Regions from separate parts of the Nonomuraea sp. NPDC004186 genome, predicted to be linked through region 3. Evidence: riboswitches for the same ligand, from Rfam matches in the RefSeq annotation. Region 3 holds a riboswitch; each other region holds the start of a gene.
What was found. Region 3 has a riboswitch for thiamine pyrophosphate ahead of tenA (thiaminase II). Riboswitches for the same ligand answer to the same signal wherever they lie in the genome.

Region 1: linked by a shared signal. The riboswitch ahead of ACWEPL_RS36095 (purine-cytosine permease family protein) and the one ahead of tenA (thiaminase II) in region 3 are both predicted to bind thiamine pyrophosphate.
Region 2: linked by a shared signal. The riboswitch ahead of thiO (glycine oxidase ThiO) and the one ahead of tenA (thiaminase II) in region 3 are both predicted to bind thiamine pyrophosphate.

What each region holds. Positions count from the first base shown of each region.
Region 1 covers NZ_JBSGFQ010000054.1:67,571-72,768, forward strand. Annotated here, with positions in the region: gene ACWEPL_RS36085 (ATP-binding protein) at 1-1,774, opposite strand, end outside; gene ACWEPL_RS36090 (methylated-DNA--[protein]-cysteine S-methyltransferase) at 1,869-2,438, shown strand; gene ACWEPL_RS36095 (purine-cytosine permease family protein) at 2,407-3,738, opposite strand; TPP riboswitch at 3,729-3,844, opposite strand; gene ACWEPL_RS36100 (rhodanese-like domain-containing protein) at 3,900-4,223, opposite strand; gene ACWEPL_RS36105 (winged helix-turn-helix transcriptional regulator) at 4,220-4,615, opposite strand; gene ACWEPL_RS36110 (Fpg/Nei family DNA glycosylase) at 4,636-5,198, opposite strand, start outside.
Region 2 covers NZ_JBSGFQ010000045.1:40,816-46,013, forward strand. Annotated here, with positions in the region: gene pknB (Stk1 family PASTA domain-containing Ser/Thr kinase) at 1-599, opposite strand, end outside; gene ACWEPL_RS32280 (thiazole synthase) at 795-1,550, opposite strand; gene thiS (sulfur carrier protein ThiS) at 1,543-1,743, opposite strand; gene thiO (glycine oxidase ThiO) at 1,740-2,855, opposite strand; TPP riboswitch at 2,845-2,962, opposite strand; gene ACWEPL_RS32295 (NAD(P)/FAD-dependent oxidoreductase) at 3,016-4,185, shown strand; gene ACWEPL_RS32300 (Rv2175c family DNA-binding protein) at 4,216-4,590, shown strand; gene thiE (thiamine phosphate synthase) at 4,568-5,198, shown strand, end outside.
Region 3 covers NZ_JBSGFQ010000091.1:1,178-6,375, reverse strand. Annotated here, with positions in the region: gene ACWEPL_RS47625 (MFS transporter) at 1-47, shown strand, start outside; gene ACWEPL_RS47620 (hypothetical protein) at 228-2,342, shown strand; TPP riboswitch at 2,372-2,467, shown strand; gene tenA (thiaminase II) at 2,459-3,166, shown strand; gene ACWEPL_RS47610 (BTAD domain-containing putative transcriptional regulator) at 3,147-5,198, opposite strand, start outside.

The DNA of each region.
Region 1 (5,198 bases), on a different contig from region 3:
CTCCGCCTTGGGCCCTGGCGAGGCTGCGGACTATGTAGAGACCGAGCCCCACTCCACCAAACCGTCTCCGGTCGCCGCTGTCCACCTGGACGAACCTCTCAAAGATCCTCTCTCGGTCAGTAGGGGCGATACCGACCCCTTCATCGTCCACGACCACGACGACGTTGTCGGCCTCGGCCCAGGCCTCCACGCTGATCAGCCCGCCCTTGGGCGAGTACTTGAACGCGTTCTCCAGCAGCTGCCCCAGCACGATGTCCGTGGCCAGGGCGTCCCCCAGCACGTTCGGCAGCCCGTCCTGGATGGCCACCTCGACCCGGTGCTTGTCCGACAGCGCGGGCAGCCCGAGCGTGGCCGCGTCGATCCGCTCGGCCAGGTCGAACTCCTCGATCCGCACCTTGAGCTCGTCGGCCCCCGCCCTGGCCCCGAGCAGCAGGTGGTCCATGAGCTCGCCCAGTGACCTGGCCCGCTCGGAGATCGTGTGCACGGCCGAGCGGCGTTCGGGGTCGCTCATCTTGTCCCAGCGCCGGTCGAGCGTGCTGGCGAACCCCCGCACGATCGTGATCGGCGTACGCAGCTCGTGGCTGGTCGTGGCCAGGAACAGGTCCTTGGCCTCCTCGAGCTCCTTGGCCGTGGTCACGTCGCGGAAGTCGATGACCACCTCGCCGGTCTCCTCGATCTGCGCGCTCACCACGTCCAGCCACCGCCCGGTCTCCATCTGGAACGTGACCTTCTCGCCCGGCTTGGGCAGCGGGAACGGCGGCGGCCCGCCGATGACGGCGTCGGCCGGGAACGCGGTGAGCTCGGCGGCGGCCGGGTTCCACCGGACGACCCGCCCCGATCCGTCGAGCACGGCGATGCCGTCGGCGCTGGCGTCGAAGACGGCCTGCTCGTGCGCCCGCTGCCGCACCGCCTCCTGGTAGGCCACCGCGTTGCCGACGGCGATGCCCGCGTGGCCGGCCAGGAGCTCCAGCAGCTCCAGTTCGAGGTGTCCGGGTGTGCTCTGGGCGAACAGCGCGTACAGGGCCCCGTACGGGCGCCCTCCGACCGCGGCAAGGCCCAGTGCGATCGTGTGCAGCCCCTTCAGCCGGGCCCAGACCAGGTCCTCGAGCCCGTTCGACTCCAGCATGACGGTCTTGCCGGTGCGTAAGAGCTTGTCGACGAGGCTCGTGCGCAGGTCCGTGGTGGTGCCCCTGATGGCCTCCGGGAGCTGGTACGTGCTGACCAGCCGCAACCGTTCATCCTCGATCAGCACGAACCCGCCCGCGTCCGCCCCGGTGAGCTCCGTGAGGCTGGCCGAGATCCGGTCGAGCACGGCCGACAGCTCCAGCTCGGAGTTGATGTCGCCGACCACGTCGGTGAGCCGGCGCACCAGCCTGGCCCGGCGCGCCATGCGGTCCTTGGCCACCTGGTCGGCCCGCGCGAGGTGGTGCACGCAGACGTACCCGGCCACGGAGCTGCCCAGGCGCAGCGCGCTGATGTCGACGCGCACGTCGAGCACGGTCCCGTCGTCGCGTAGGCGCTTGGTGCGGACCGAGACCTGGCCGCCGGTGCGCACGCGTTCGAGCACGGCGTTGTGCTCGGCGGTCAGCTCGCCCGGCACGATCGGCGCCCGGCGCCCGAGCATCTCCTCCGCCGTCCACCCGAACAGCCGTTCGGCCGCCTCGTTCCAGACCAGTACGCTCTGATCACGGTCGACGACCACGACGGCGTTGGGCGAACCGGCGAGGGCAGCGCGAGCTATTTCGTCGTCCCTACCGGCCCATTCGTCCCCCACTCCTCCATAGTGCACGTGGCGTGGTGAGTGCGTCGGGCGATCCGTCCGATACGCTGCGGTCACGGTGATTCTCGGCGGCGGGGAGGCTGGCGGCATGTCGAGCAACGATCTCGATGCCCTGTTGCGCGTGACCTCCAGCACCTATCGAGGTGAGGCGCCTCCTGACATCGCGTTCGGCCCCTATGACGGGGCCGTCGGCAGGCTGATGCTCGCGGTCACCGGCAAGGGCATCGCGGCGTGCAGCTTCGAGCCGGAAAACGCCGTGTACGAGCTGCTCACGAGGCACGTGGGCAGGTTCATCGGACCGGATCCGCGCCGGCTCGACCCGGTGCGCAGGGAGCTGGACGCCTACTTCTCCGGCCGTCTGCGCGCGTTCACCACGCCCGTCGACCTGGCGCTGGCGACGTCCTTCGCCCGCACGGTGCTGCAGAAGACGATGGCGGTCCGGTACGGCACCACCACGACGCTGGAGGAGATCGGCGCGAGCATCGGCAGGCCGCGCGCGCTGCGGGCGATCGGCAACGCGCTGGCCTCCAACCCCGTGTGCGTGATCGTGCCGTGCCACCGGGTGGTGCGTGAGGACGGCGCGCTCGGCGACTACGCGGGCGGCGCGGCCGCCAAGCAGCACCTGCTCAACGTCGAAAGGCGCGCATCGACCAGCTGATCAGCAGGGTGACCAGCACGGCGACGACGGCCGCGCCGAGCGCCCCGTTCATCCACGGCTGCCGGGTGAAGCCGATGGCGTCGCGGGCCCCCTGCCAGAAGCGGTCCCATGGCTTGAGCGTGGGCGCGGAGGTCGTCAGCCAGTACGCCACGAAGCCGAGGGCCCACGGCACCAGCCTCGACCAGCGCGAGGGCGCGTTCTCAGCGGTGTTCCAGCTCCGCGAGCCGCCGAGCACGAAGTAGTCCACGGCCAGCACCGCGAACATCGGCACGAACACCGCCCCGATCACCCCGAGGAACGCCCCGTACGAGTTGACGTCCACGACCAGGGCGATCGCCACGCTCAGCACGCCGATGGCGACGGAGAAGACGCGCCGGTCCACCCGCGGCATCAGGTTCTGCAGCGAGACCGTGGTGGAGTAGACGTTGGCGAACGACTGGTCGGTCTCGCGCAGCACCAGGATCGCGAAGAACAGCGCGCCCAGCGGCACCGCCACGAACGCGCCGAACACCGACGTCCCGTCGGCCGCCACCTTGTCGGCCCCCGCCATGGCCACCGCGAACACGCCCAGGCCCAGGCAGGCGACCTGTGCCAGCGTGTAGCCGCCGACCACGCCGGTGAACGCGGCCCTGCTCGACCTGGAGTGCCGGGCGAAGTCGGCCGCCATCGGCACCCACGACACCGACAGCGCGATCACGTAGTCCACGGCGGGCGCGAAGGCCGTCCAGGACCCGCCGGTGTGCGCGGGCGCCCTGGTGAGGAAGAACCAGGCGAACCACACCATCGACACGATCACGCCGATGGTGACGTACCGCCGCAGCAGCCTGACGGACCCGAGCGGCCAGATCGTGAGCGCGGTGGTCAGCACCCCCGCCGCGATCACCCACACCTGGTACGGCACGGCGCCGAAGATCGCGCTGGCCGCCTTGGCGATCACCCACAGCTCGAACGCGGCCCAGCCGAGCATCTGGACGATGTTCAGCACCGTGGGGACGTACGAGATCCGCGCCCCGAACAGGCCCCGCAGCAGCACCATCGCGGGCTGCCCCGTCTGGGTGCCGGGGACGGCGGACAGGCCCACCATGGCGGTGCCGATCAGGCTGCCGACCACGGTCGCCAGGAGCGCGGCGGTCAGGCTGAGGGGAGCGTTGGACAGGGGGTTGAGCAGGAGCAACGCGCCGGAGAAGCCCAGGAGGCTGACTCCGAGATTCGCCCAGAGCGCGCCCTGATCGAGCACGCCCAGGGTCTTCGGCGGCCTGCCTTCAAGAGTCAGCGGAACTTCGTCGACGACATGCGTCATCGCACACTCCCTACGCCGGCATTACCCGGACAGGTTCAGGCGGTCGGCAGCGGATCTATGGCTGCCCTCTCAGCCCGGCGCACCCCGAGCTCCCGCGACAATCTGCAGTTGGCGCCCTCATCATGCCTCAGCGACGGCGAAACCGCCACAGTGGGGCCTTTTTACGCCACGAACGGCTGCTGCCCGGTCTCGCTGACCATCGGGCGGCTCGCGAACTCCCACGACTGCATGCCGCCGCCGACGTTGACGGCGTCGCGCCCGAGCTGGTTGAGCCAGGCCGCGACCTGCAGGGACCGGCCGCCCACCCGGCAGACGACGTAGACCGTGCGGTCGCCGGGCACCTCGTCGACCCGCCCCTGTATCTGGGTCATGGGGATGTGCACGGCCTCCGGGGCGTGCCCCGCGACCCATTCGTCCTGCTCACGGACGTCGAGCAGGTAAGCGTCTGCCGGAACGGCACTGGCCTCGATCTCAGGAACGGTCATGACTCCATCATCTCGCGCCTGGCGTCGTAGGCCGCACGCGCCGCGGCGATCTCCTCCTGGTGCGTCTCCGTCCAGGTGACCAGCGACTTGATGGTCTCGTGCAGCGTACGGCCGAGCGGCGTGAGCGCGTAGTCCACCCTGGGCGGCACGACGGGATGGACCGTGCGGCTGACCAGGCCGTCGCGCTCCAGCTGGCGCAGGGTCACGCTGAGCATGCGCTGGCTGACGCCGTCGATCTCGCGGCGGAGCTGGGTGAAGCGCAGGCTCTGGCAGTCGAGCAGGGCGATCACGAGCAGCGACCACTTGTCGGCGATGCGGTCGAGGATCTGGCGGACCTCGCAGTCCTCGCGCGTGTCCCACTGGCGCACGTCGTAGTCGTCGAGCGGTTCCACAGTGCCTTCTTCCGTCGAGCTCACTTGAGAAGGCGGGACAGCCGGCGGTCGGCGAGGGGCTTGCCGCCGGTCTGGCAGGTGGGGCAGTACTGCAGCGAGGAGTCCGCGAAGGACACCTCGCGGATCGTGTCGCCGCAGACGTCGCACGGCTGCCCGGCCCGGTTGTGGACCCGCAGTCCCGACTTCTTCTCCGCCTTGAGGTCCTTGGCCGCCAGCCCGTGCGCCCGCTCCACCGCCTCCCCCAGGGTGGCGATGATGGCCTCGTGCAGGTCGGCGATCTGCGCGTCCGTCAGCGTGGCCGCGATCTTGAACGGGGACATCCTGGCGGCGTGCAGCACCTCGTCCGAGTACGCGTTCCCGATGCCGGCGATGATCTTCTGGTCGCGCAGCAGCCCCTTGATCTGGGTGCGGTTGCCGCCCACGATGCGCTTGAGCGCGTCGACGGTGAAGGACTCGTCGAGGGGGTCGGGGCCGAGTGCGGCGATGCCGGGGACGTCGTCCGGGTTCTTGGTGACGTAGACGGCCAGGCGCTTCTGCGTCCCGGCCTCCGTCAGCTCGAACCCGGGCGCCAGGCCCTCCTCGT
Region 2 (5,198 bases), on a different contig from region 3:
ACGTCGCTGCGCACGTCGGCGGCGCCGGTGGTGACCTGCTCGGGCGCCATGTAGCCGATGGTGCCGATCATCACGCCGGTGCGGGTCTGGTTGGTGGCCTCGATGGCCCGGGCCAGGCCGAAGTCGACGACCTTGACCCGGCCGTCGTCGGTCATCAGGACGTTTTCCGGCTTCACGTCGCGGTGGACCATCCCGGCCTGGTGGGCCGCGCCGAGGGCGGCGAGCACCGGGATCATGATCTCGAGCGCCTCGCGGGCGGGCAGCCTGCCGCGCTCGCGCAGGATGTCGCGCAGCGTCTTGCCGGGCACGTACTCCATCGACAGGTAGACGACGTCGTTGTCCGTGCCCTGGTCGAAGACGTGCACCACGTTGGGGTGTGAGAGGCGGGCAACCGACTTGGCCTCGCCGATGAACCTCCGCACGAACGCGGGGTCCTCGGCCAGTGAGCCGTGCATGACCTTCAGCGCCACCGTCCGGTCCAGGCGGACGTCCAGCGCGAGGTAGACGGTCGCCATACCGCCCCGGGCGATCCGGCTCTCGATGCGGTAGCGCCCATCGAGGAGCCGCCCGACCAGGGGGTCCGCAGTCGTCGTATCCACCCCGCTGAGTTTACGGGCGTTTTGCCACTGGGAGGGCCTCGCCGCCCGAAACCGATGCTGAGACGTTCCCGTTGGAACGTCCCAGCTCCCCACGCGTCCCTCGGGTCAGCGAGCCCCCGTCACTCCGGCCGGGGGCCACCGGCACTCGGGCCGGGGAGTCGTCGGCACTCGGGGGAGGGGGCATCGGCACTCCGGTCAGGGAGCCATCGGTGAGGAGGCCTCGGCGTAGCGCCTGCGCGGGATGCGGCCCGCCAGCCGCGCCAGCCGTCCGGCCTCCACGGCCTGCTTCATGGCGACCGCCATGAGATCGGGCCGCTGGGCCCTGGTGACCGCCGTGGCCAGCATCACGGCGGCGCAGCCCAGCTCCATCGCCAGCGCGGCGTCGCTGGCCGTGCCGATGCCCGCGTCGAGCACCACCGGCACGGAAACGGCCTCCACGATCAGCTCGATGCTGTGCGGGTTGCGGATGCCGAGACCCGAGCCGATCGGCCCGCCCAGCGGCATGACGGCCGAGCAGCCCGCCTGCTCCAGCCGCCGGGCCAGCGCCGGGTCGTCCCCGATGTACGGCAGCACCACGAACCCGTCGGCCACCAGCCGCTCGGCCGCGTCGAACGTCTCGATCGGGTCGGGCAGCAGGGTCCGCTCGTCGGAGATGACCTCGACCTTGATCCAGTTCGTGCCGAGGGCCTCCCTGGCCAGCCGTGCCGTCAGCACGGCCTCGCCCGCCGTGAAGCAGCCCGCGGTGTTGGGGAGCACCTTGATGTCCCGCTTGCGCAGCACGTCCAGGACCGAGCCGCGGGCGTTCGGGTCGAGCCGCCGGATCGCCACCGTGGTCAGCTCGGTGCCGGACGCGGCCAGCGCCTGGTCGAGCACGTCCAGCGAGGGCGCGCCGCCGGTGCCCATGATGAGCCGGGAGGAGAAGCTCTCCCCGGCGATGATCAGATCATCCACCTTGCACCGCCGTCAGAACCTCCACCCGGTCACGGTCGCTGAGCGCCGTCGTCTCCCACGAGCTCCGCGTGACCACCTCGTCGTTGACGGCCACGGCCACTCCGGTGGTGGCCGTGGTCAATGTGCGTACGGCCTGCGCCACGGTCGTGCCGTCGGCCACCTCGTGGGAGGCCCCGTTGATCATCACAATCATGAAATATCCCGAAATCTCCCAGGCGAGCACATTGCGGCGAGCTCGCCCTCCTCGCCCAGCAGGATGTCCGCCGTGAGCGGCGCCAGGAGCACGCCGCCCCGGTGATGGCCGGTGGCCAGCGCCAGCCCCGGGGTGCCGCTCGGGCCGATGAGCGGCAGGTTGTCCGGCGTGCCCGGCCGCAGCCCGGCCACCACGTCGGAGACCTCCAGCTCGGTGATGCCCGGCACCAGCTCCCTGGCGTCGCGCAGCAGCTCGTAGAGCCCGCCCGCGGTCACCCTGGTGTCGAAGCCCATCTCCTCCTGCGTGGCCCCGACCACCAGCTCGCCGTCGCCCCGGGGGACGAGGTAGACCGGCGTGCCGTGCACGGTGCCGCGGACGCACCGGGTGAGCAGCGGCTGCGGCGAACGCAACCGCATGATCTGCCCCTTGACCGGCCGGACCGGCACCTCGGCCAGCCCGGCGCTCCACGCCCCGGCCGCCAGGATCACCCGCTCCGCCCGCAGCTCGGCTCGCCGGTCGTCGCCGCCGGGCGGCTCCAGGCGTACCCCTGTGACCCGGCCGCCGTCGCGCAGCAGCTCGCCGACGCGCGCCCGTACGAGCTGGACTCCCCGCCGGTCGAGCGCGGCGAGCAGCGCCGCCGTCACGCGGCGCGGGTCCACCCAGGAATCGCCGACGGCCAGCAGCCCGCCCCGCACCGAGGGAGCCAACATGGGCTCCAGGCGGCGGCACTCGCGGCCGGTCAGTCGCCGGACGGGGAGCTCCAGCTTCTCCAGGTACGCGGCCAGCTCGTCCAGCGCGGCCAGGTCGTCCGCCCCGAACGCCACGTCGAGCGTCCCCTCGGAGCGCAGGTCCAGGGCCTCGGGGCCGGCCAGCCCCGCGTCGGCGGCCAGCTCGGCGGCGAAGGCGGGCCAGCGGCGCAGCGACGCCACGCCGAGCCGCAGCAGCGGCACCTCCGTGTAGGTGACCTCGCTGACCGGCGCCAGCATCCCCGCGGCCGCGTGTGAGGCCCCCGAGGCGGGGGCCGGGTCCACCAGGGTGACGGGCCGCCCTTCGCGGGCAAGCCGCCAGGCCAGCGAGAGGCCGACGACCCCGCCGCCCACGATCACATCCATCCGCGCTCCCTTCGCCGGCATGATCCGGATCAGGTGTCTTGCGGTCGAAGGCCCGATGGCAGCCTTCCTCTCAGCCCGGTCACGGCCGGACTCCCGCGCGTCTTACGCCCCCAGCCTACGGCCTCGCTGCGACGCCCGGACACCGGCCCACGTTAGGGTCATGAACGTGAACGAAGTCGTGGTGGTGGGAGCGGGCCTGGCCGGAGTGCGCACCGTGGAGGCGCTGCGCGCACAGGGGTTCGGCGGGCGGATCACGCTGGTGGGCGAGGAGCGGCATCGCCCCTACGACCGTCCACCCCTGTCCAAGGCCGTGCTGTTCGGCGACGCCGACACCAGCTACGTCGACACCGACCTGGCCTCGCTCGACGTGGTGTTCCAGCCGGGGGTCAGCGCCAAGGCGCTGCGCGAGGGGGTCGTGGAGACCACCGAGGGCGAGCTCGGCTACGACGGGCTGGTCATCGCCACCGGCGCCGAGCCGATCAGGCTGCCCGGCGACGGCCCGCAACACGTGCTGCGCACGCTCGACGACGCCCACGAGCTCAGGGCCATGCTCGTCCCCGGCGCCCGCGTCTCGATCATCGGCGCCGGCTGGATCGGCGCGGAGGTGGCCACCGCCGCCCGCCGCGCCGGGTGCGCGGTGACCGTGATCGAGGCCGGCCCGGCGCCGCTCGCGACGGCCGTCGGCGCCGAGATCGGGGCCCGCACCGAGCGCTGGTACGACGGCATCGACCTGCGGCTCGACACCATGGTCGACTCCGTGGACGAGGGCGGCGTGCGGCTGGTGGGCGGCGAGTTCGTGGACGCCCACGTGGTGGTCACGGGCATCGGCGTGCGCCCGGCCGTCGAATGGCTCACCGGCGCCGACATCGACCTCCACAACGGCGTCGTCGTGGACGAGCACCTGCGCGCCTCCCTCCCGAACACGGTCGCCGTCGGCGACTGCGCCGCCTGGTGGTCGCGCCGCTGGCAGACCAGGCTCAGGGTCGAGCACTGGGACACCGCGCTCAACGCCCCCGAGGTGGCCGCCGCGAGCTTGCTGGGCGAGGACGTCGCGTACGATCCCGTTCCGTACTTCTGGTCGGAACAGTTCGGGCACATGGTGCAATACGCCGGTCATCATTTGGCAGGCGAGCGCCTGATCTACCGGGGCGAGCCGGAGGGCAAGTGGTCGGCCCTCTGGCTCACGGCCGACGACGCCCTCGCCGCGGTGCTCGCCGTGGATCGGCCGCGAGACCTCGTTCAGGGGCGCAGAATCATCGACGCGGGACACCGTCTCGACGCGGAACGCCTGGTAGATCCAGAAGTCCCTCTACGGGATTGTGTTGTTTGAGCAAGCGCGGCATGTGGTAGTTGTGGTTTCGTGACGCTTTCTGTTGCACAGATCGACCGGGAGACCGACCAACTCGTCGACGAGTGGCTCACGCTCCCCGAAGTGGCCTCGCGCCTAGACCTTCCGATCGGGCGGGCCAAGCAACTCCTCAAGGACCACAAGCTGCTCGGCGTACGCCGGGGGGGCGGCGGGCCACAGGTGCCCGCTGTGTTCCTCGATGGAAAGGATGTGATGAAGGGCCTGCCCGGCACGCTGACCGTGTTGCTGGACGCCGGCTACGACGATGTCGAGTCGCTGCGCTGGCTCTTCACCCCTGACGAGTCCCTGCCCGGATCGCCCATCGAGGCGATCAAGGCCGGCCGTCATACTGAGGTCAAGCGGCGTGCCCAAGCCCTCGGTTTCTGAAGCCCGCCTCTATCTCTGCACCGACGGCCGCCGCGACCGCGGCGACCTGGCGGAGTTCCTCGACTCGGTGCTGGCCGGCGGCGTGGACATCATCCAGCTGCGGGAGAAGGGTCTGGAGGCCCGCGAAGAACTCGCGCTCCTCGAGGTCTTCCGCGACGCCTGCGACCGGCACGGCAAACTGCTGGCCGTCAACGACCGGGCGGACGTCGCCTACGCCGCCCGGTCCGACGTGCTCCACCTGGGGCAGGACGACCTTCCTGTGACGGTCGCGCGAGAGATACTCGGCGACGACATCGTCATCGGACGGTCCACCCACTCCGTGGCCGAGGCTTCCGCCGCGGCAGCGGAGCCGGGCGTCGACTACTTCTGCTGCGGCCCCATCTGGCCCACGCCCACCAAGCCCGGCCGCCCGGCCCCCGGCCCGCCGCTGCTCCGGCACGCGGCGGCGCTGGAGACCTCGCGGCCGTGGTTCGGGATCGGCGGCATCGACCTCGCGAACCTGGACGAGGTGATGTCGTACGGCGTGCGCCGCGTGGTGGTCGTACGCGCGATCACGGACGCGGAGGACCCGGGCGCGGCGGCGGCGGAGTTCGCCAAGCGCCTGTCCT
Region 3 (5,198 bases):
GCGTGCTGCGCCCGGGCGGTACGCGCGAAGCGGCCCCTCACCTCTGACCGGCCGCTGAGCGTGCGGCGGGCCCTCGCCGTCGACCGGCCGCTGAGCGTGCGGCGGGCCCTCGCCGTCGACCGGCCGCCGAGCTCGCTGTGGGCCCTTGCCGCTGACCGGCCGCATCCTCGGCGCGGGTGCGGAAAACCGTCCGCGATCGGGCGTGTCCCGGCTATATGGTGCCGTTCGTGGACACTCTGGAAAGCCTCGTCATCGCCCGGCGGCTGCGCGTCCCCATCGGCGCCGCGCCCGCCGGATCCGGGTCCGGCTGGGGAGAGACCGCCGCCCGCCAGCTCGACGCGGCGCTGCTCAGCGTCGGCTTCACCTGCTCGGCCGCGCTGCTCGAGCGACTGTCCGGGCTGCGCGGCGAGACCGTGGTCGACCTCGGCGTCCGCATTCTGGCCGCCGTCCGCACGCTCGTGGGTGACCACGTCCGGCACAACGCGTACTTCCTCGACTTCCCCAGGAACGTGCCCGACACCCTGGAGTTCTGGGCCGGGCTGCTGCGCGAGGCCCTGCTCGACCCGGTCGCCGCCGCCCGCGTCGAGACCTCGGCGCTCAACCTGCTCTCCCTGCCCGGCTACGGCCGTTACCAGCACACCTACGCCGACCTGCTGGCCGCGCACGCCGAGCTGATCCCGCTGGCCGGGGACCGGGTGACCGTGCTGGAGCTGGGCGGGAGCCTGGAGTCGGAGGCGCGGGAGCTCTACCTCTCGCTGGCGGGCTCCGAGGTGCCCCTGGCCGCCGAGGACCTGGCCGCGCTGCGCCTGCTGGCCGGGTTCTGCGCCGACGAGCCCGAGCGCGTCCCCGTGCGCGAGAACCGCGCGATCGTCAACGAGGTCCGGCTGGCCGAGGGCCGGCCGCTGCTGGTCGACACCGTGACCGACGTGCTCCGGCTCGCCTGCGGCTGCTCCGGCGGCGATGTCACGCTGGCCGAGCCCACCAGGTTCCGCTCGTTCCGCCGGGCCGAGCGCCGCGCCCTGCTGGGAGCCCTGGACGCGGTCGCCTCCCCGGCCAGGCTCGGCGACGTGCCGCGCCACCGGGAGGAGTGGAAGCGGCTCGGCGAACGGCTGCACCCCCACGAGTACCCGCAGTTCCCGCGCGCCCGGGCCGTCTTCGAAACCGCCAGGGGCACGCGTCCGGCCCCGAGCCTGGACGGCCGGGTCGAGGCCGCCCTGTCGGCGGGCCGCACCGCCGAGGCGGTGAAGCTGCTGGAGCAGGCCCCTGGCGCGCTGCTGCGCCGCCTCGACCACCTGCTGCGGACCGGCCTGTCCACGTCGGCCGTGCTGGACGCCGCGGAAGGGGCCGCCTCGGGCGCCTCCGGCCGCGTCCTGCTGTCGCTGCGCGAGCATCTGCAGAACCGGCTCGCCCCCGTCGCGGGCCGCGTCTTCGTCAACCGGAACGGCAGGGCGTGGGCGGCCCCCGACTCCCGCTCGCCGCTGGAGGAGGAGGCCCTGGCGCGGGCGCTGGCCATCCTGGACGAGGAGATCGCCCGTCGCCTCCCCGACCCCGGCGAGCTGATCGTCGACCCCGACGTGCTCGACGTCGCCCTGCCGCTGTCCGGCAAGGCCGTCGTGCCCGGGCTCGGCATGCTGCCCCGGGGCTCGGTGTCGGCGGTGGACGGCGAACTGCTCAGGTTCTTCGTCCACTGGCGCGAGGCACGGCAGCGCACCGACTACGACCTGTCCGCGCTCATGCTGGACGCCTCCTACGACGACCCGACGCACATTTCCTGGACGAACTACACCAACGACTTCGCCCGGTACTCCGGCGACCTCACCGAGGCGCCCGAAGGCGCGTCCGAGTTCATCGACATCCGGCTCGCCGCCGCGACCCAGCCGATCATCATCCCGCAGGTGAACATCTACGACGGGGAAGCGTTCGACGAGGCCGCCGAGGCGTTCTTCGGCTACATGACCAGGGACGCCGCGCAGGAAGGCAGGCCGTTCGAGCCGCGTACCGTGCGCATGAAGTCGGACCTGCGCGGCTCCGGCCGGATCGCCCTGCCGCTCGTCTTCCTGCGCGGCGCCGACGGCGGCTGGCTGGTGAAGTGGCTGCACCTCTACCTGAAGGGCCACCCCGGCTTCAACCAGGTGGAGGGCAACCGCGTCAGCGCCTCCCTGCTGGTGCGCTCGATCGTCGAACGCGACTTCCTGCGCGTCCGCTACCTGGCCGACCTGCTGCGCGCGAAGAGCACGCCGGCCGGGCCCACCACCTACATCGGGCTGGAGGCGCCGGCCGACCTCCCGGAGGGGGCGCGGGTCTACACCCCCGGCACGCTGCACGAGCTGATCCCCGCCTGACACGACCGGGCCGGGCCTCTGCTAGCGTTGGCCGTGACGCGGGGTGCCCGGGCTGCCGGGCTGAGATCACACCCGTCGAACCTGATCTAGTTCGCACTAGCGAAGGGACGTCATCGGTGACCTTCTGTGAGAAGATCTGGGCGCGCACGGCCACGCTGCTCGAGGCGATCCACGACCACCCGTTCAACGCCGCGCTCGGCGACGGCACCCTCGACCGCGAGCGATTCGCGTTCTACCTGGTCCAGGACGGGCGCTACCTGGTGGCCTACGCCAAGGTCCTCGCGACCGCCTCGGCCCGCGCCGGCTCTCCGGCCGACGCCGCGTTCTTCGCGCAGAGCGCGCACACGGCGCTCGTCGTCGAGCGGGCCCTGCACACCGGCTACCTGGAGGAGTTCGGGCTGACGGCCGGCGAGACGGCGGCCGTCGCCACCTCGCCGACCTGCCTGGCCTACTCCTCCTACCTCCAGGCCACGGCCCTGGCCGCCCCGTTGCCCGTGCTCGCCGCCGCCGTGCTGCCGTGCTTCTGGGTCTACCAGGACGTCGGCGCGGCACTGCTCGAACGTACGGCGGGCGCGGCCGACCACCCGTACCGGACCTGGATCGGCACCTACTCCGACCCCGCCTTCGCCGCCTCGGTGGAGCAGGCCAAGGCCATCACCGACCGGCTGGCCGAGAGCGCCGACCCCGAGACGCGCCGGGCGATGGACGAGGCGTTCTGCCGGGCCACCGAGTACGAGTGGATGTTCTGGGACAGCGCCTGGCGCCTGGAGACCTGGCCCACGGGACAATGGCTCCGGCCGCAGCTCACGCGAACGACTCGCTGAGCTCCCTGCGCAGCTCACGGGCCTGGTGCAGGTAATGGGTGGCCAGCGCGGTGCGGCCGGACGAACGGTACAGCTCGCCGAGCGTCTGGTACGTGTCCGCCTCCCCGCTGCGATCCCCCAGTTGCTGGAAGATCACCAGGGATCGCTCCAACTGGTCGGAGCCGTCCGAACGGTCGCCCCTGGCCACCTGGAGCCCGCCCAGGTTCCGCATCGCGTACGCGCCGCAGTGGCGGTCGCCGAGCGCCTCGAAGATGCCCAGCGCGTGCCCCTGGTAGCGCATGGCCCGGTCCGACTGGGCGAACAGGTCGTACATGCGGCCGAGCTGCATCGACACGCAGCCCTCGCGGTGGGCGTCGCCGAGCTCCTCGGCCAGCCGCAGCGCGTCCCCCAGCCACCGGGACGCCTGCTGCAGGTCCCGCAGCGACAGGTAGACGCGCCCGATCGCCTGCCGAGCGTACGCCTCGCCGCTGCGGTCGCCGATGGCCAGGAACATGGCCAGCGCCTGCCGGAAGGACGCGAGCGCCTTGAGATGCCGGTTGGAGAACTGGCTGACCGCCGCCAGCCCGCAGATCGAGATGGCCTCGCTCCGCGTGTCGCCCAGCTCGTGGAAGATGGCGCGGGCCCGCCTGAACATGTCCTCGGCCTCGGCGTACCGGTCCTGGTAGAGGCAGACCTGGGCCAGGCCGCGCAGCATGGCGGCCTCCCCGAGGCGGTCGCCGGCCGCGCGGGCGCTGTCGAGGGCGAGGCGGTGCGTCAGCTGCCACTCGTCCAGCAGGCAGTGCAGGTCGAAGTACGGGACCAGGGTGGCGGCCAGCCCCCACGCGGACTGGGCCAGGCCCGCGCCGGCGGCCAGTTGTACGGCCTCGACCAGGGACTCCCGCTCGGCGTCGAACCACGACAGCGGCTGGGCGGTCAGGCGGCCGAGGGTCTCCCGTTCCAGGCTCCAGCGGGGCGCAAGGTCGGACGTCAGCCCGAAGAGAGTGGTGGGCAGCCGCAGGGAGGCGTGCTCGGCGGCGGTCAGCCAGCCGCCGAGCACCCGGGCCAGCGCGTGCCGTTCGGTGTCGCCGCCCGCCTTCTCCTTGGCGGCGCAGCGGATCAGGTCGTGGAGCCGGTAGCGGGGCTGGCCGACGTGGTCGGTGCCGGCCAGCCGCAGGAGGTTCGCGTCCACCAGGGTGTCCACGACGGCGTCGGCCCGGGGCCGGTCGAGCACGGCGTCGGCCACCCAGCCGGGTACGGACTGCTCGCCGAGCAGGCCGATCGCGCGGAAGGCCAGGGCGGCGTCGTCGGACAGCCGCCGGTAGCTGAGCTCGAACGAGCCGCGTACCTCCAGGTCGCCGGCGCGTAACTCGTCGAGGCGGCCGGCCTCGTCCTCCAGCCGCTGCCGCAGCACGCCCAGCGACCAGCCGGGCCGTCCGGACAGCCGGGCCCCGGCCACGCGGACGGCCAGCGGTAAGTGGCCGCAGGAGCGCACGATCGCCCGGGCGGCCTCGCGCTCCTCGGCCACCCGTTCGGGGCCGACGATCCGGCCCAGGAGCTCCTCGGCCTCCGCGGGCGGCAGCACGTCGAGTTCGAGCTGGAGCGCGCCGGGCAGCTCGGCGATCCGCCGGCGGCTCGTGACGAGCACCGCGCTGCCGCTGCCGGGGAGCAGGGCGCGTACCTGGGCGGTGTCGGCGGCGTCGTCGAGGAGGACCAGCATCGGGCGCTCGGACAGCAGGGAGCGGTAGAGCGAGGCCCGCTCGCGCACGGTCGGCGGCAGGGCCGGCTCCGCGACGCCCAGCGCGCGCAGCGCCTCGGCCAGGAGGGCGAGCGGGTCGGCGGGTTCGGAGTCGGTGCCGCCCAGGCACAGGTAGAGCTGGCCGGCGGGGTAGCCCGCCCGTAACGCGTGGGCGCAGTGCACGGCCAGCGCGGACTTGCCCACCCCCGGCGGTCCGGTCACCACGGCGATCGCGGGCGGCCCGTCCGGCCGGTGGGCCTCGGGGGACAGGGCGCGCGTCACGGCCGCGACGTCCTGCGCCCTGCCGGTGAAGTCCGG